DNA from 4 places in the Streptomyces sp. NPDC088252 genome. Region 3 is predicted to be linked to each of the others. Evidence: riboswitches for the same ligand, from Rfam matches in the RefSeq annotation. Region 3 holds a riboswitch; each other region holds the start of a gene.

What was found. A riboswitch is a leader RNA that binds a small molecule or an ion and turns the genes downstream of it on or off. The one in region 3 is predicted to bind cobalamin.
Region 1: another riboswitch for cobalamin. It lies ahead of ACIOHC_RS16665 (5-methyltetrahydropteroyltriglutamate--homocysteine S-methyltransferase); the one in region 3 lies ahead of ACIOHC_RS26940 (cobalamin biosynthesis protein).
Region 2: another riboswitch for cobalamin. It lies ahead of ACIOHC_RS29495 (ABC transporter substrate-binding protein); the one in region 3 lies ahead of ACIOHC_RS26940 (cobalamin biosynthesis protein).
Region 4: another riboswitch for cobalamin. It lies ahead of ACIOHC_RS24495 (ribonucleoside-diphosphate reductase subunit alpha); the one in region 3 lies ahead of ACIOHC_RS26940 (cobalamin biosynthesis protein).

Annotation. Positions count from the first base shown of each region.
Region 1 covers NZ_JBIURS010000007.1:155,117-158,342, reverse strand. The annotation lists gene ACIOHC_RS16680 (CbtA family protein) at 1-464, opposite strand, end outside; gene ACIOHC_RS16675 (CbtB-domain containing protein) at 493-705, opposite strand; adenosylcobalamin (AdoCbl) riboswitch at 709-857, opposite strand; gene ACIOHC_RS16670 (histidine phosphatase family protein) at 967-1,596, shown strand; cobalamin riboswitch at 1,622-1,841, shown strand; partial or broken gene ACIOHC_RS16665 (5-methyltetrahydropteroyltriglutamate--homocysteine S-methyltransferase) at 2,007-2,381, shown strand.
Region 2 covers NZ_JBIURS010000017.1:93,053-96,278, reverse strand. The annotation lists gene ACIOHC_RS29500 (cytochrome P450) at 1-300, shown strand, start outside; cobalamin riboswitch at 972-1,103, shown strand; gene ACIOHC_RS29495 (ABC transporter substrate-binding protein) at 1,142-2,128, shown strand; gene ACIOHC_RS29490 (iron ABC transporter permease) at 2,125-3,180, shown strand; gene ACIOHC_RS29485 (ABC transporter ATP-binding protein) at 3,177-3,226, shown strand, end outside.
Region 3 covers NZ_JBIURS010000014.1:120,196-123,421, reverse strand. The annotation lists gene ACIOHC_RS26950 (inorganic phosphate transporter) at 1-975, shown strand, start outside; gene ACIOHC_RS26945 (hypothetical protein) at 1,145-1,375, shown strand; cobalamin riboswitch at 1,546-1,677, shown strand; gene ACIOHC_RS26940 (cobalamin biosynthesis protein) at 1,822-2,835, shown strand; gene ACIOHC_RS26935 (cobyric acid synthase) at 2,832-3,226, shown strand, end outside.
Region 4 covers NZ_JBIURS010000012.1:65,306-68,531, reverse strand. The annotation lists gene ACIOHC_RS24495 (ribonucleoside-diphosphate reductase subunit alpha) at 1-1,930, opposite strand, end outside; cobalamin riboswitch at 2,068-2,203, opposite strand; gene mctP (monocarboxylate uptake permease MctP) at 2,375-3,226, opposite strand, start outside.

The DNA of each region.
Region 1 (3,226 bases), on a different contig from region 3:
GCGGCGACCGCCAGCAGCACGCTGAGGGCGACCATCAGGAAGAACAGGGCTGTGCGGCGGCCGATGGTGTCGGGGTTGCCGACGGCCGGCGGGTTGGCCGGGTACTTCAGGAACGGCACGATGTACACCGCCAGCAGGGCGGTACCCGCGATCAGGGCGGCCGTGGCCCGTGGGCCGAATCGGCCGATCCGGCCGAGGGCGTAGCAGAAGACGAGGGCGGCGATCCCGCCGATCGCCACACCGAAGACGAGCACGCCGGTGGCAAGACCCGCGGTGGACTGCACGGTGCGGCTGACGAGTTCCTCACCGCCGCCGTGGTCGTGGGCGTGCGACTCTTCGAGGGCGATGGCCGCGTCCACCCGGGACTCGCCGAGCAGGTAGGCGACGACCAGTGCGAGCGCGCCCGCGGCGAGGCCGGCCAGCATGCCGCGGACGAGCAGGGCTCTGACAGATATGGAGTTCATGAGGTCTTCCCCTGGATCGGACGGTGCGTCAGTGGCAGGGGAAACCGAGGAGGTGGCGACCGTCGTGGACCCACTCGTGGACACCCTCGCCGGAGACGACCGCGGTGGCGCCCTGTTCCGCGCCGACGAAGTACAGCAGTACGAGCATGAGGATGCCGAAGAAGACCGCCCAGGCGATGGACTTCAGAGAGATGGGGGTGATCGCCGGTACGGCGGTGGCGGGGACAGCACTCTGTGCCATGGCAGAACCTCCTGAGGGAACACGCGTCCCGATCGTGGTGCCTGAGACGAAGGTGCTGGGTCTGACTTCCCGTACGGGTACGGGTACACAGTGGCGCGACCGTGCCGGATTCTCACCGGACTTCCGTCACACCTTCGTCATGTTCGTCGGACGATACCCCCTGGGAGCGGACAGGGCCACGGCGCCGTCGGCGGGGCCGCAGCGCCCGCATGCCATGGTGGGCGCACGCGAGAGGCCACAGTTCAGGGAGTTGACCGGGCCATGACGGTACAGCTGATGTTGATCTCACCGGCGCTCAACGCCGCGCTGCGCGAGGCCCGCATCGACGACGATGCCCCGCTGGACGCGGCCGGGGCCCGGCGGGCACGTGCCGCCGCCGCGGCGGTGCCACCGGCCGACCGGTATGTGCGCGGGCCGTCCGAACGGTGTGCCGGGACCGCCGACGCGCTGGGGTTGCGTGCCGGGCCCGAACCCGCTCTCCGTGGCTGGGACATGGGCCGCTGGAGCGGACGGAGACTGGCCGAGGTGAGCGGCAGCGAGCCGGACGCTGTGTCGCTATGGATGACCGATCCGTCGGCGGCTCCGCACGGCGGCGAATCGTTGCTGGAGTTCTGCGCCAGGATCGGCGGCCTGCTGGAGGCACTTGAGTCCGGGGACGGCGAGGGGGGCGGCCGCGTGCTGGCGGTCGTCGAGCCCGCCGTGGTGCGGGCGATGGTCGTACGGGCGCTCGCTCTGCCGGCGGAGGCGTTCTGGCGGCTGGATGTCGCCCCGCTCACCCTGACCGGGCTCAGCGGCCGCTCGGGACGGTGGAATCTGCGCTGCGGTCGGCCGCTGTCCCCCGCTGCGCGGAGCCGGCTTCCCCGGTCCGCCCCCACTCGCCTGGACAACTGAGGTGCCGGGGGCCGCGGTCAGCGCATAGTCGGATGGCGCAGCTGGTTCGCCCTGTCCGCCAGACAGACGCGTCGCAAGAGGGAACCCGGTGGGAATCCGGGACTGCCCCGCAGCGGTGAGTGGGAACGACCGCCGTCATCAAGCACTGGCCCCTGAAAGGGCTCCGGGAAGCGATGGCCAGTAGGTGTCTCGTGCGCGAGACGTGCCCACGAGTCCGAAGACCTGCCACTGCCCGTGCGCGTCGGACGCGCCCGGTGATCCCGGTGACCTCGTGGGCGGGTCGGCGTACGGATCGGGCAGGGCACACGCGCGTCGGCACGACGCCGCGGTTCCGTCCGGTCCGTCCTGCCTTCGCGTCTTCGACCCGTCCCGGGGTCGTACCAGGACACACGCTCGCGAAGGAGAGTTCCGTGACCAGCAAGTCCGCAGCCGCGGCAGCCCGGGCCACCGTGTACGGCTGTCCCCGCCAAGGGGCAGACCGGGAACTGAAGAGGGCCGTCGAGGGGTACTGGAAGGGCCGTGTCACCGCGGCCGGCCGGCGGGAGACCGCCGCCGGCCTGCGCCGCGCCAACTGGCTCCGGCTCGTCGACGACGGCATCCACGAGGTCCCGACCGGTGACTTCTCGTACTACGACCACGTACTGGACACCAGCGTGATGGTCGGTGCCGTGCCCACCAGGCACCGCGACACCGTCGAAGCCGACGGGCTGGACGGCTATTTCGCGATGGCCCGCGGGACGCAGGACGTGGCGCCGCTCGAAATGACCAAGTGGTTCGACACCTCCGACGGCCGCCGGCAACTGGGACCTGCGGCCGCCCGGCTCGCCATGGCCGCGGTCCACTCCACCGATGTCGCCGACGTGGCCCCTGAGCTCCTGCGCGTCCTGGTCCAGCAGACACGCGAAACGGTCAGTCTCGGCGTTCTCAGCGGAGACGAGATGGTATTCATCTACCGCGAACGCGGCCCCCAGTCCGTCAGCGTCAACGCTGAGCTCTGAGCCCGGCGCCCACTGCACGCCACCTCCGTCGGCAAGGCGTACCACCCAAGGCCAGGTAGTCAGTGATCTCCCTGAGTTTGCAAGCCAGTTGATGGCGGCGGCCTGGACGACCTGGTCACGGGCGGTCTGGAGGGCGACGGTGAAGCAGCAGCGGTCCGGGTCGGTGCCCGGCAGCGACTCCGCGGCCTCGACCATCACGGTCCGCAGGGCCTGGTAGAGAGTGAGCAGGGCCCACATCTCCTGCTCGACGCCGGCCGGGTCGCCCGAACGCAGGACGCGCCCGTTCGTGATCGTGCGGCGGAGCGCGTAGTACGCCGATTCGTGTTCCCACCGCTGGTGGTAGAGACCTGCCAGCACGGCCGCCGGGTAGTGGCGGGCGTCGGTCAGGGTAGTGACCAGCCGGTAGGAGCCTGTGAAGACGGTCCCGTCCGCGCAGGTCACCGTGATGGTCGCGTCGATGACACGGACTTTCTCCGTACCGATCACCGACAGGTACGAGCCGTCGCCGAGACGCGTCAGCACCGGAGTGCGGCGGTTGCCCCGGAGCCGGCCCAGCACCTGCACGGTGACCGTACGGGTGATGGCCACCACCGGGGCCGAAAGGACATGATGAAACGGCAACGGACCTCCTC
Region 2 (3,226 bases), on a different contig from region 3:
CCCTACACCGCCCACCGCGACGCACGGGAACACCCCGAGCCGGACCGGTTCCGGCCCGAGCGCTGGCTCGATGATTCGGGCTCGCCGGCGAAACCCGGGGTCTTCCTCTCCTTCGGTACCGGGCCGCATGGCTGCGAAGGAGCCGCTCTGGCCATGGCGATGCTGACGCTCCTGACTGCGCAGACCGCCCGCCGTTACCACTTGAGCGAGCCGCCCGGACCAGAACCCAGCTACCAGCTCGCCACCTTCGAAGGTCTCGCAACGGTCGGCTTGCGCCTGCGTGCCACCTTGCGCAGCTGAGGGCAGTCCCGCTTTCGGTGACAGTCCGCCTCCACGGCGAACTCGCCGCCTCGACGGATGGTCTGGGGTCCGCGCCGGGCGTTGCGCCCGTCACGATGACGGACATTCCGGCATCGGCCAGCCGCTTGGCGACCCCACGTCCCGGGTGAAGCCGGGGGACATGCGTGCGACCGAACGCCTGACGACTCATCACGTATGCCTCTGTCTACCAAAACGTCTGGTGACACAACGGCCTCCGGAGCCGTGTGCACTGGTACCGACCTTCATTCCGATGAGGCCCGGCGTCCTTCCATATCGCGAGCGAGCTGTCGAGCCGCGAAGCAAACCTTCCGAGCGGGGGCCGGACCCACCCAGGTCCCGTGGTAGCCGTCACCCGGTCAGCAAGCCGGGGCCCCTCCGCGCCCAATGCCGGCCATTTGCTGACCCGGACGGCCCCATCACTCCTCTGACCTGCACAGATGACCAAGCGATAGATCTTGCTTGAGCATCGTGCGCAGCATTCTGCACTCCCGGAAGAGGGCTCCCTGTCGGTTTTCTGCAGGTCCAGGGCGCTCTTCACGACGGCACAACCGCCTGAACATTGATCAGATGCCCTCGGTCGTCACGGACATCGACGTCCGGGGTCGAGCGGGACCAGCAGCGCGAGGGGCAGGCCCTGTCTGAATACGCGGTCTGACAGAATGGGCTCCGGAACTCAGGCGACGCGCGTCAGGAAACCGGTGTGAATCCGGTACGGTCCCGCCACTGTGACCGGGCTGCATCAGCCCGGAAGCCAGATACTGACCGCGCCGCCTTCTCGTACAACCCAGGGGACGAGGACATCCCCCGGAAAGGCTCGGCCATGCCCCGGATCCGCCGTGTACCACTCGCGCTCATACCGCTGCTTCTGCTGCCGCTCACCGGCTGCGGCTCCGGCACGGGCGGTGAGGGCAAGGCAGAGACCGCACCGGCCGCCGACGGTTATCCCTACACGGTCACCAACTGCGGTACGAAGACGACCTTCGACGCCCCGCCGAAGCGGGTCGTCACCATGAACCAGCACGTCACCGAAATCATGCTGGCCCTTGGGCTCCAGGACCGGCTGGCCGGGACGGCCTACCTGGACGACAGCATCCTGCCGAAGTACCGGTCCGCGTACGCCAGCACCAAGGTGCTCGCGAAGGAGTACCCCTCCAAGGAGGTGCTGCTCGGCGCCAACCCCGACTTCGTCTACGGCGGGTACAGCAGCGCGTTCGACAAGACCAAGGGCCAGGACCGGGTGGGGCTCCGGAAGGACGGCATCAACACCCGGCTGAACATCGAGAACTGCACCAAGGGCAAGGTCGGCATCGATCAGCTCGCCACCGAGATCACCCAAGTCGCCAGGACCTTCGGCGTACCGGAGCGCGGCAAGAAGCTGCTTGCCGAGGAGCGACAGAAGATCGCGGCGGTCGAGGCAGACCTCAAGGGCTCCTCGCGTCCCTCGGTGTTCGTGTACGACTCCGGCGACAGCTCCGCGTTCACCGCCGGCGGTAAGGGCATCGGCAACGAGATCGTCCGGCTCGCCGGGGGCAGGAACGTCTTCGCGGACCTCGACGCCACCTTCGGCGACGTGTCCTGGGAGCAGGTCATCAAGCGCAAGCCCGAGGTGGTCGTGATCTACGACTACGGAGGCACCACGGTGGCGGCCAAGAAAAAGCGGCTGCTGAACGATCCGGCACTCGCGGACGTGCCGGCGATCAAGGACAGGAAGTTCGCGGTACTCCCGCTGTCCTCGGCCGTGCTCGGTGTCCGGGTCGCCGACGCCGTGCGGGACCTGGCCGGGCAGCTGCACCCCGGCACTCCGTGAGCGCGGAGTCCGCCCGCCCCGGTCCGAAGTCCGTCCTCCGCTCGACCCCCGTCGTGATCGGCGTTCTCACGGTGCTGCTGCTCGCGGCGGCGGTGGCCGGTCTGGCGCTCGGCCCGGTACGGATTCCGCCGGGCCAGGTACTGAGTACGGTCCTGGGTGGTGAACGCACTGGTGCGTACCCGACGATCGTGTGGGAGGTACGACTGCCCAGGGTGCTGCTCGGGGCCGTCGTCGGCGCCGGGCTGGCGCTGTCGGGAACGGTGCTCCAGGCGCTGGTGCGTAACCCGTTGGCCGATCCGTTTCTGCTGGGCGCCTCGTCCGGGGCATCAGCGGGCGCTGCCGTGGTCGTCGTGCTGGGGGTCGGCGCCGGGGCGGCCACCGACGTGGCCCTGCCCATTGCCGCGTTCGCCGGGTCCATGGCGGCGCTGGTCGCCGTCTACGCGATGGCCCGGCGCGGCGGCACCATGACAACGGGCCGGCTGATCCTGGCCGGGGTGGCGATCCAGTACGTACTGTCCGCGTTCACCAGCCTGATCCTGGTCCTCTCCTCCCGGGCCGAGCATGTGCGGGCGATCCTGTTCTGGACGCTGGGCGGCCTGGGTGGCGCCCGTTGGGACCAACTGGCGCTGCCTGCGTCGGTATTGGGCGTCGGGGCCGTGCTCCTGATCAGCCTGGCCCGTCCACTGGATCTGCTGCTGACCGGGGAGGAAGGGGCACGCAGCCTCGGCCTGGACCCCGGGCGCTTCCGGGGCGGGGTCTTCGTGCTGGTGTCACTGATCATCGGGGTGCTGGTCGCCTACAGCGGGGCGATCGGCTTCGTCGGCCTGATGATTCCGCACGCCGCCCGGATGATCGTCGGCGCGTCCCACCGCAGACTGCTGCCGGTGGCCGCGCTCGGCGGGGCCGCCTTCCTGCTGCTGGCCGATCTGCTGGCGCGGACCGTGGCAGCCCCCGAAGAGATTCCCGCCGGAGTGATCACTGCTCTGGTGGGCGGCCCGTTCTTCCTCTGGCTGCTGCGCCGCTCCAGCCGTACCGAAGGGATCACGGGATGAGCCCGGCACCGTCCCCGACGGCGCTCGCCGCCGACGGGATCAGCTA
Region 3 (3,226 bases):
CTGGTCGGACTGCCGTCCAGCTCCTCGCACGCCCTGTTCGGCGGCCTGATCGGTGCCGCCGTGATGTCGGCGGGCTGGTCGTCGGTCAACGGCGGCACGGTCGTCACCAAGGTGCTGCTCCCCGCCGTCGCCGCCCCGATCGTCGCCGGCCTGGCCGCGTTGCTGGCCACCAGGCTGACGTACCGGATCGGCGGGAAGATCCGCAACGACGCCCAGGAGAAGGCCACCGCCAAGGGCTACCGCGCCGGTCAGATCGCCTCGGCCGGACTGGTCTCCCTCGCCCACGGCACCAACGACGCGCAGAAGACCATGGGCATCATCACCCTGGCCCTGGTCACCGGCGGCGTCCTGCACCCCGGCGCCAACCCGCCGGTCTGGGTCATCGTCGCCGCCGGTACGGCCATCGCGCTCGGCACCTACCTGGGCGGCTGGCGCATCATCCGCACCATGGGCAGCGGCCTCACCGACCTCAGGCCGCCGCAGGGCTTCGCCGCCCAGACCAGCGCGGCCACGGTCATCCTGGCCTCCTCCCACCTCGGCTTCTCCCTCTCCACCACCCAGTCCTGCTCCGGCGCCGTCATGGGCGCGGGCCTCGGCCGTCAGGGCGGTGTGGTCCGCTGGTCCACCGCCACCCGGATGTTCGTCGCCTGGGGTCTGACCCTGCCGGCCGCGGGCCTGGTCGGCGCGGGTGCGGAACTCCTCACCAAGCAGGGCACCTGGGGTGTCGTCGTCGTCGCGGCGCTGCTGGTCGCGGGCTCCGGCTCGATCTGGCTGGTGTCACGCCGCAAGCCGGTCGGCCACGGCGATGTCGCGCCGGCGGACGGCGTGGCCGAGCCCGCGGGCGTCGTCACCACGGCCATCGCCGCCGTCAGCCCGCCGCCCACCGCGGCCCAGGCGACGGCCCAGGACCTCAAGACCACCATTCCGGCCCCGGCCGGAACCCCCCAGGACCCGGCGCGACCCGCCACCGTCTAGGCCAGCCGTCTGAAGAGCGTCCGGCAATTGGAGGGCGGCGTCGCGGGGTTGGGTGCGCGCATCTGCCGCATTGTCGTCGATCGCCATGCCTCAATCCTCCGCCTCGCAGCCGCACGCACCCAACCCCGTTCCTTCTCCCCCCGATTGTCGGACGCTCTAAGGATTCAGCATGAACATCGACTGGGCAGCCCTCGGCTCCGTCTTCGGCGTCTCCCTCGTCGTCACCGTCGCGCTGGTGGGTCTCTTCACCCTGGGCATCGTCGGTCTCTCCAAGCAGCCCGAACCGGCGGCGCAGGGCGGCACCGGCGGCTCACTGCTGCTGGCCCGCGCCGGCGCGTACATCTGCTTCGGGCTGTGCGCGGCGGCGGTCGCGTACGGGATCTATCTGATCGTCGCCTGAGCCCTCCCCCGCGCACTCCCCGACGGGCCGGACACACCTCGTGTGGCCGGCCCGTTCCGGCGTGCCCGGCCCGATGTGGGCCTCAGCACACTGCGCCGCCGCAGGTCAACGGCAAGTTGACGGGCGTTCGCGGAGCGTGGTGGACTGCCGGAGCCAATTACGGCGACAGCAGAGGAAGCCGGTGCGAATCCGGCGCGGTCCCGCCACTGTCACCGGGGAGCAGTCCCCCACACCGGAAGTCACGGCGCGCGCGAGCGGGCTGGAAGGCCGGGGGAACTGCGGATCCGGGAGCCAGGAGACTCTCGTCGCCGGTCACGTCGAACCAGGGCGCGGACCCTGAGTGAGGACATATCGCCATGCCTGGCTGCCGTGCGTCCGTTGCTGTGGCGCTCTCGTCGAGAGCCGCCTGTACGAAGGTCCTTCGAGGCGCGTCGGCCGGTTGAGCCGTGCGTGCCGACCGCATGTTCGCGTACGGTGCCACGGCCGGTCTGATCGGTGACCTGCTGCTCGGTGACCCCCGCAGGGGGCATCCGGTCGCCGCCTTCGGGCGGGCCGCGGCGGGCGTCGAACGCCGTCTGTGGCGCGACCACCGCGGGTGGGGCGCGCTGCACACCCTCGTCCTGGCCGGGGGCGCCGCGGGTGGTGCCGCGCTGATCACCCGTGCCGTGCGCGGCCGTCCCGCCGCCCGTGTCGCCCTGACCGCGGCCGCCACCTGGTCCGTCGTCGGCGGTACGTCCCTGGGGCGTGAGGCCCGGACGATCGGCGACGCCCTGGCGGCCGGTGACATCGGGTCGGCCCGCGAGCGACTGCCGCATCTGTGCGGACGCGACCCGCACTCCCTCGACGGACCGCAGATCGCCCGCGCCGTGGTGGAGTCCGTCGCCGAGAACACCTCGGACGCGGTGGTCGGCGCCCTGGTGTGGGGCGCGCTGGGCGGGGTGCCGGGGCTCGTCGGCTTCCGGGCCGTCAACACCCTCGACGCCATGGTCGGCCACAAGTCCCCCCGCCACCGGCGCTACGGCTGGGCCTCCGCCCGCCTCGACGACGTCGCGGGCTGGCCCGGTGCCCGGCTCACGGCCCTGCTCGCCGTGGCCGCCGGGGGGCGGCCACGGGGCGCGGTACGGGCCTGGCGGGCCGACGCGGCCAAGCACCCGAGCCCCAACGCGGGCCCGGTGGAAGCCGCGTTCGCGGGCGCGCTCGGCGTGCGGCTCGGCGGGACCCTCGCGTACGGCGGAAGGGTCGAGCACCGCCCCGTCCTCAACGGGGCACGGGGCCGGGCGGTGGAGACCGAGGACATCGAACGCGCGGTGCGGCTGTCGCGCCGGGTGAGCGCGCTCGCCCTGGGCGTGTGCGTGGCGGGACGGCTGGGCGCCGGCCTCGCCGCACGACGCATCGCGGGGCGCCGGACCGCGGCAACTGCTGCGGCAGGGACTCGGATCGCAGGACGGAGACATACATGAGCGGCGGGCTGCTGGTCGCCGGAACCACCTCGGACGCGGGCAAGAGCGTCGTCACGGCGGGCATCTGCCGCTGGCTGGTGCGCCAGGGCGTGAAGGTGGCGCCGTTCAAGGCGCAGAACATGTCGCTGAACTCGTTCGTCACCCGCGAGGGCGCCGAGATCGGGCGCGCCCAGGCCATGCAGGCCCAGGCCGCGCGGGTGGAGCCGTCCGCGCTGATGAACCCCGTCCTGCTCAAGCCCGGCGGCGACCGCTCCAGCCAGGTCGTCCTGATGGGCCGGCCGGTCGGCGAGATGAGCGCACGCGGCTACCACGGGGGCCGGCAGGAAGCGCTCCTCTCCACGGTCGTGGACTGTCTGGAGCGGCTTCGGGGCAGCTATGACGCAGTGATCTG
Region 4 (3,226 bases), on a different contig from region 3:
CGCGCTTGAAGAGGTTGGAGACCTGGGGCTCGATGCACTCGTACACACCTGCGATCGAGGCGATCGTCGCCGTGGGCGCGATGGCGAGCAGCAGCGAGTTGCGCATGCCGCTCCTGGCGACGCGGGCGCGCAGCGCGTCCCAGCGCTCCGGCCAGTTCAGCTCGGTGTCGTAGTGGTCGGGGTGCAGCACCCCGCGCGCGGCCCGCGTCTCGGCCCAGGCGGGCAGCGGGCCCGACCGCTCGGCGAGCTCGCAGGACGCCTCGTACGCCGCGAGCATGATCCGCTCGGAGATCTTGGTGGAGAGCGCGCGCGCCTCGGGGGAGTCGAACGGCAGCCGCAGCTGGAAGAAGACGTCCTGCAGACCCATCGCGCCCAGGCCGACCGGGCGCCACTTCGCGTTGGAGCGGCCGGCCTGCTCGGTCGGGTAGAAGTTGATGTCGACGACCCGGTCGAGGAAGGTCACGGCGGTCCGGACGGTGGCGTCCAGCCGCTCCCAGTCGATGGTGCCGTCGGCGACGAACGCGCCGAGGTTGACCGAACCCAGGTTGCAGACGGCCGTCTCGCCGTCATCGGTGACTTCGAGGATCTCGGTGCACAGATTCGAGGAGTGGACGACGCGGCCCGGCTCGGCGGTCTGGTTCGCGGTGCGGTTGGAGGCGTCCTTGAACGTCATCCAGCCCTGGCCGGTCTGCGCGAGGGTACGCATCATCCGGCCGTACAGCTCGCGGGCCGGCATCGACTTGCGGGCCAGTCCCTCGGCCTCGGCGGCCCGGTACGCGGCGTCGAAGTCGTCGCCCCACAGGTCGACCAGCTCGGGCACGTCCGCGGGCGAGAACAGCGACCAGTCGCCGTCCGCGTCGACCCGGCGCATGAACTCGTCCGGGATCCAGTGCGCCAGGTTGAGGTTGTGCGTACGCCGCTGGTCCTCGCCCGTGTTGTCGCGCAGCTCCAGGAACTCCTCGATGTCCGCGTGCCAGGTCTCCAGGTAGACGGCGGCGGCGCCCTTGCGGCGACCGCCCTGGTTGACCGCGGCGACGGAGGCGTCGAGCGTCTTCAGGAACGGCACGATGCCGTTGGAGTGCCCGTTGGTGCCTCGGATCAGCGAACCGCGGGCGCGGATGCGGGAGTACGAGAGCCCGATGCCGCCCGCGTGCTTCGAGAGCCGCGCCACCTGGTGGTAGCGGTCGTAGATCGAGTCGAGCTCGTCGAGCGGGGAGTCCAGCAGATAGCAGGAGGACATCTGCGGGTGCCGCGTACCGGAGTTGAACAGGGTCGGCGAGGAGGGCAGATAGTCGAGCCGGCTCATCAGCCCGTACAGCGCGGCCACTTCGTCCAGGGCGCGCTGCGAATCGTCCTCGGCGAGACCGGACGCGACCCGCAGCATGAAGTGCTGGGGCGTCTCGACGACCTGGCGGGTGTGCGGGTGGCGCAGCAGATAGCGGCTGTGCAGGGTCCGCAGCCCGAAGTAACCGAACCGGTCGTCGGCGCCGTCGGCGAGCGAGCGTGCCACCAGCGCGTCGAGGGCGTCCGCGTGCAGCGCGACGAACTCGGCGGTACGGTCCGCGATCAGGCCCTCGCGGTGCCCGACGGCGACGGAGGCGGAGAAGGAGACCGCGCCCTGACCGACCGCCTCGTCCGCGATGGTGCGGGTCAGGAGCCTGGCGGCGAGCCGGGAGTAGGCGGGGTCCTCGGAGATCAGCCCCGCGGCGGCCTCGGTGGCCAGCGAGCGCAGCTCGGCCTCGTCGGACCGGGCGCTGCGGCCGCGCAGCGCGGCGGCGGCGACACGACCGGGGTCGGTGTCGGGCAGATCGACGGTGAGGTCGGTCAGGGTCCGCAGCAGTGCGGTCCCCGGTCCGTCGTGTGCGGTCCCCTCGGACTCGGCCGCTTCGGACACGGCGACTGAAGCCGGATCGGCTGGCGCGATGGTCACGTGGTGCTCTCCCTCGCTCGGCTCGGGGCCGGCGGGGAACGGGGCAGCCGGGCAGAGGCGGGCCCGAGCGGGGCAGCACTCCGTACGGCGTCCACCGGCCCATCCGCGAGGCCCGGACGTCTGGCATCCGGTTCGGTCGAGCCGGATGCGCTGTCGGCAGGTCCTCGGACTTACTCGGGGGTGCGCAAAAGCGCACCGAACACACCGTTGCGGGACAGTTCCGGATTCGCACCGGATTCCCCTGCGGCGACAGCGAGCATGAGCATACATGTGGGGGCCGCCCGATGAGGCAGCCCCCACATGTTGTGTCGTACAAGGTGGGCCGGGCCCGCAGAACGAGCTGTACGGCCCTGTTCGGAGCCCGGGGCCCCCGACCATGCGGACGGCCCGCCGAACCCCGCAGGAGGGGGCTCGGCGGGCCGTCGGCCGGTGTCGGAGCGCTTGTCAGTGACCGCCGCCCGGAGCTCCGGCCGTGGCCGGCGGGAGCTCGACCTGGACGCCCGGGTCGCCCGCGTCGGCCGTGTAGTCGCCCGGGGCGGTCTCGTCGATTCCGACGGGCGCCTTCACGGCGTTCAGGACGAAGGTGAGCACCACCGTCACGACCACGTTCAGCACGAACGCCGTCAGGCCGATGTATCCGATCTCGCCGATACCGGGAATCTCCTTGGACGAACCGCCGAAGTGCGCCTGGGTCGGGCTGGCGACCCCGTACGCGGCCGCCGTGCCGTACACCATGCCCACCGCCCAGCCCGCGAGCAGCGCCCAGCGGTGGAACCAGCGGGTGAACAGGCCGCCGACCAGGGCCGGCATCGTCTGGAGGATCCAGATCCCGCCGAGCAGCTGGAAGTTGATCGCGACCGTCTTGTCCATGGTCAGGACGAAGGCGAGCGCACCGACCTTCACCAGCAGGGACACCAGCTTGGAGACCTTGGTCTCCTGCTCCGGGGTGGCGTCCGGCTTCAGGAAGTCCTTGTAGATGTTGCGGGTGAAGAGGTTCGCGGCGGCGATCGACATGATCGCGGCGGGCACCAGAGCGCCGATGCCGATGGCCGCGAACGCGACCCCCGCGAACCAGTCGGGGAACATGTCCTCGAACAGCTGGGGAATGGCCAACTGCCCGTTGTCCACCTTGATCCCGGCGGCGATCGCCATGAAGCCGAGCAGCGCGAGCAGGCCCAGCATCAGCGAGTACAGCGGCAGGATCGTGGTGTTGCGCCGGATCACGTTGCGGCTGCGGCTGGAGAGCGTCGCCGTGATCGAGTGCGGATACATGAAGAGCGCGAGCGCCGAGCCCAA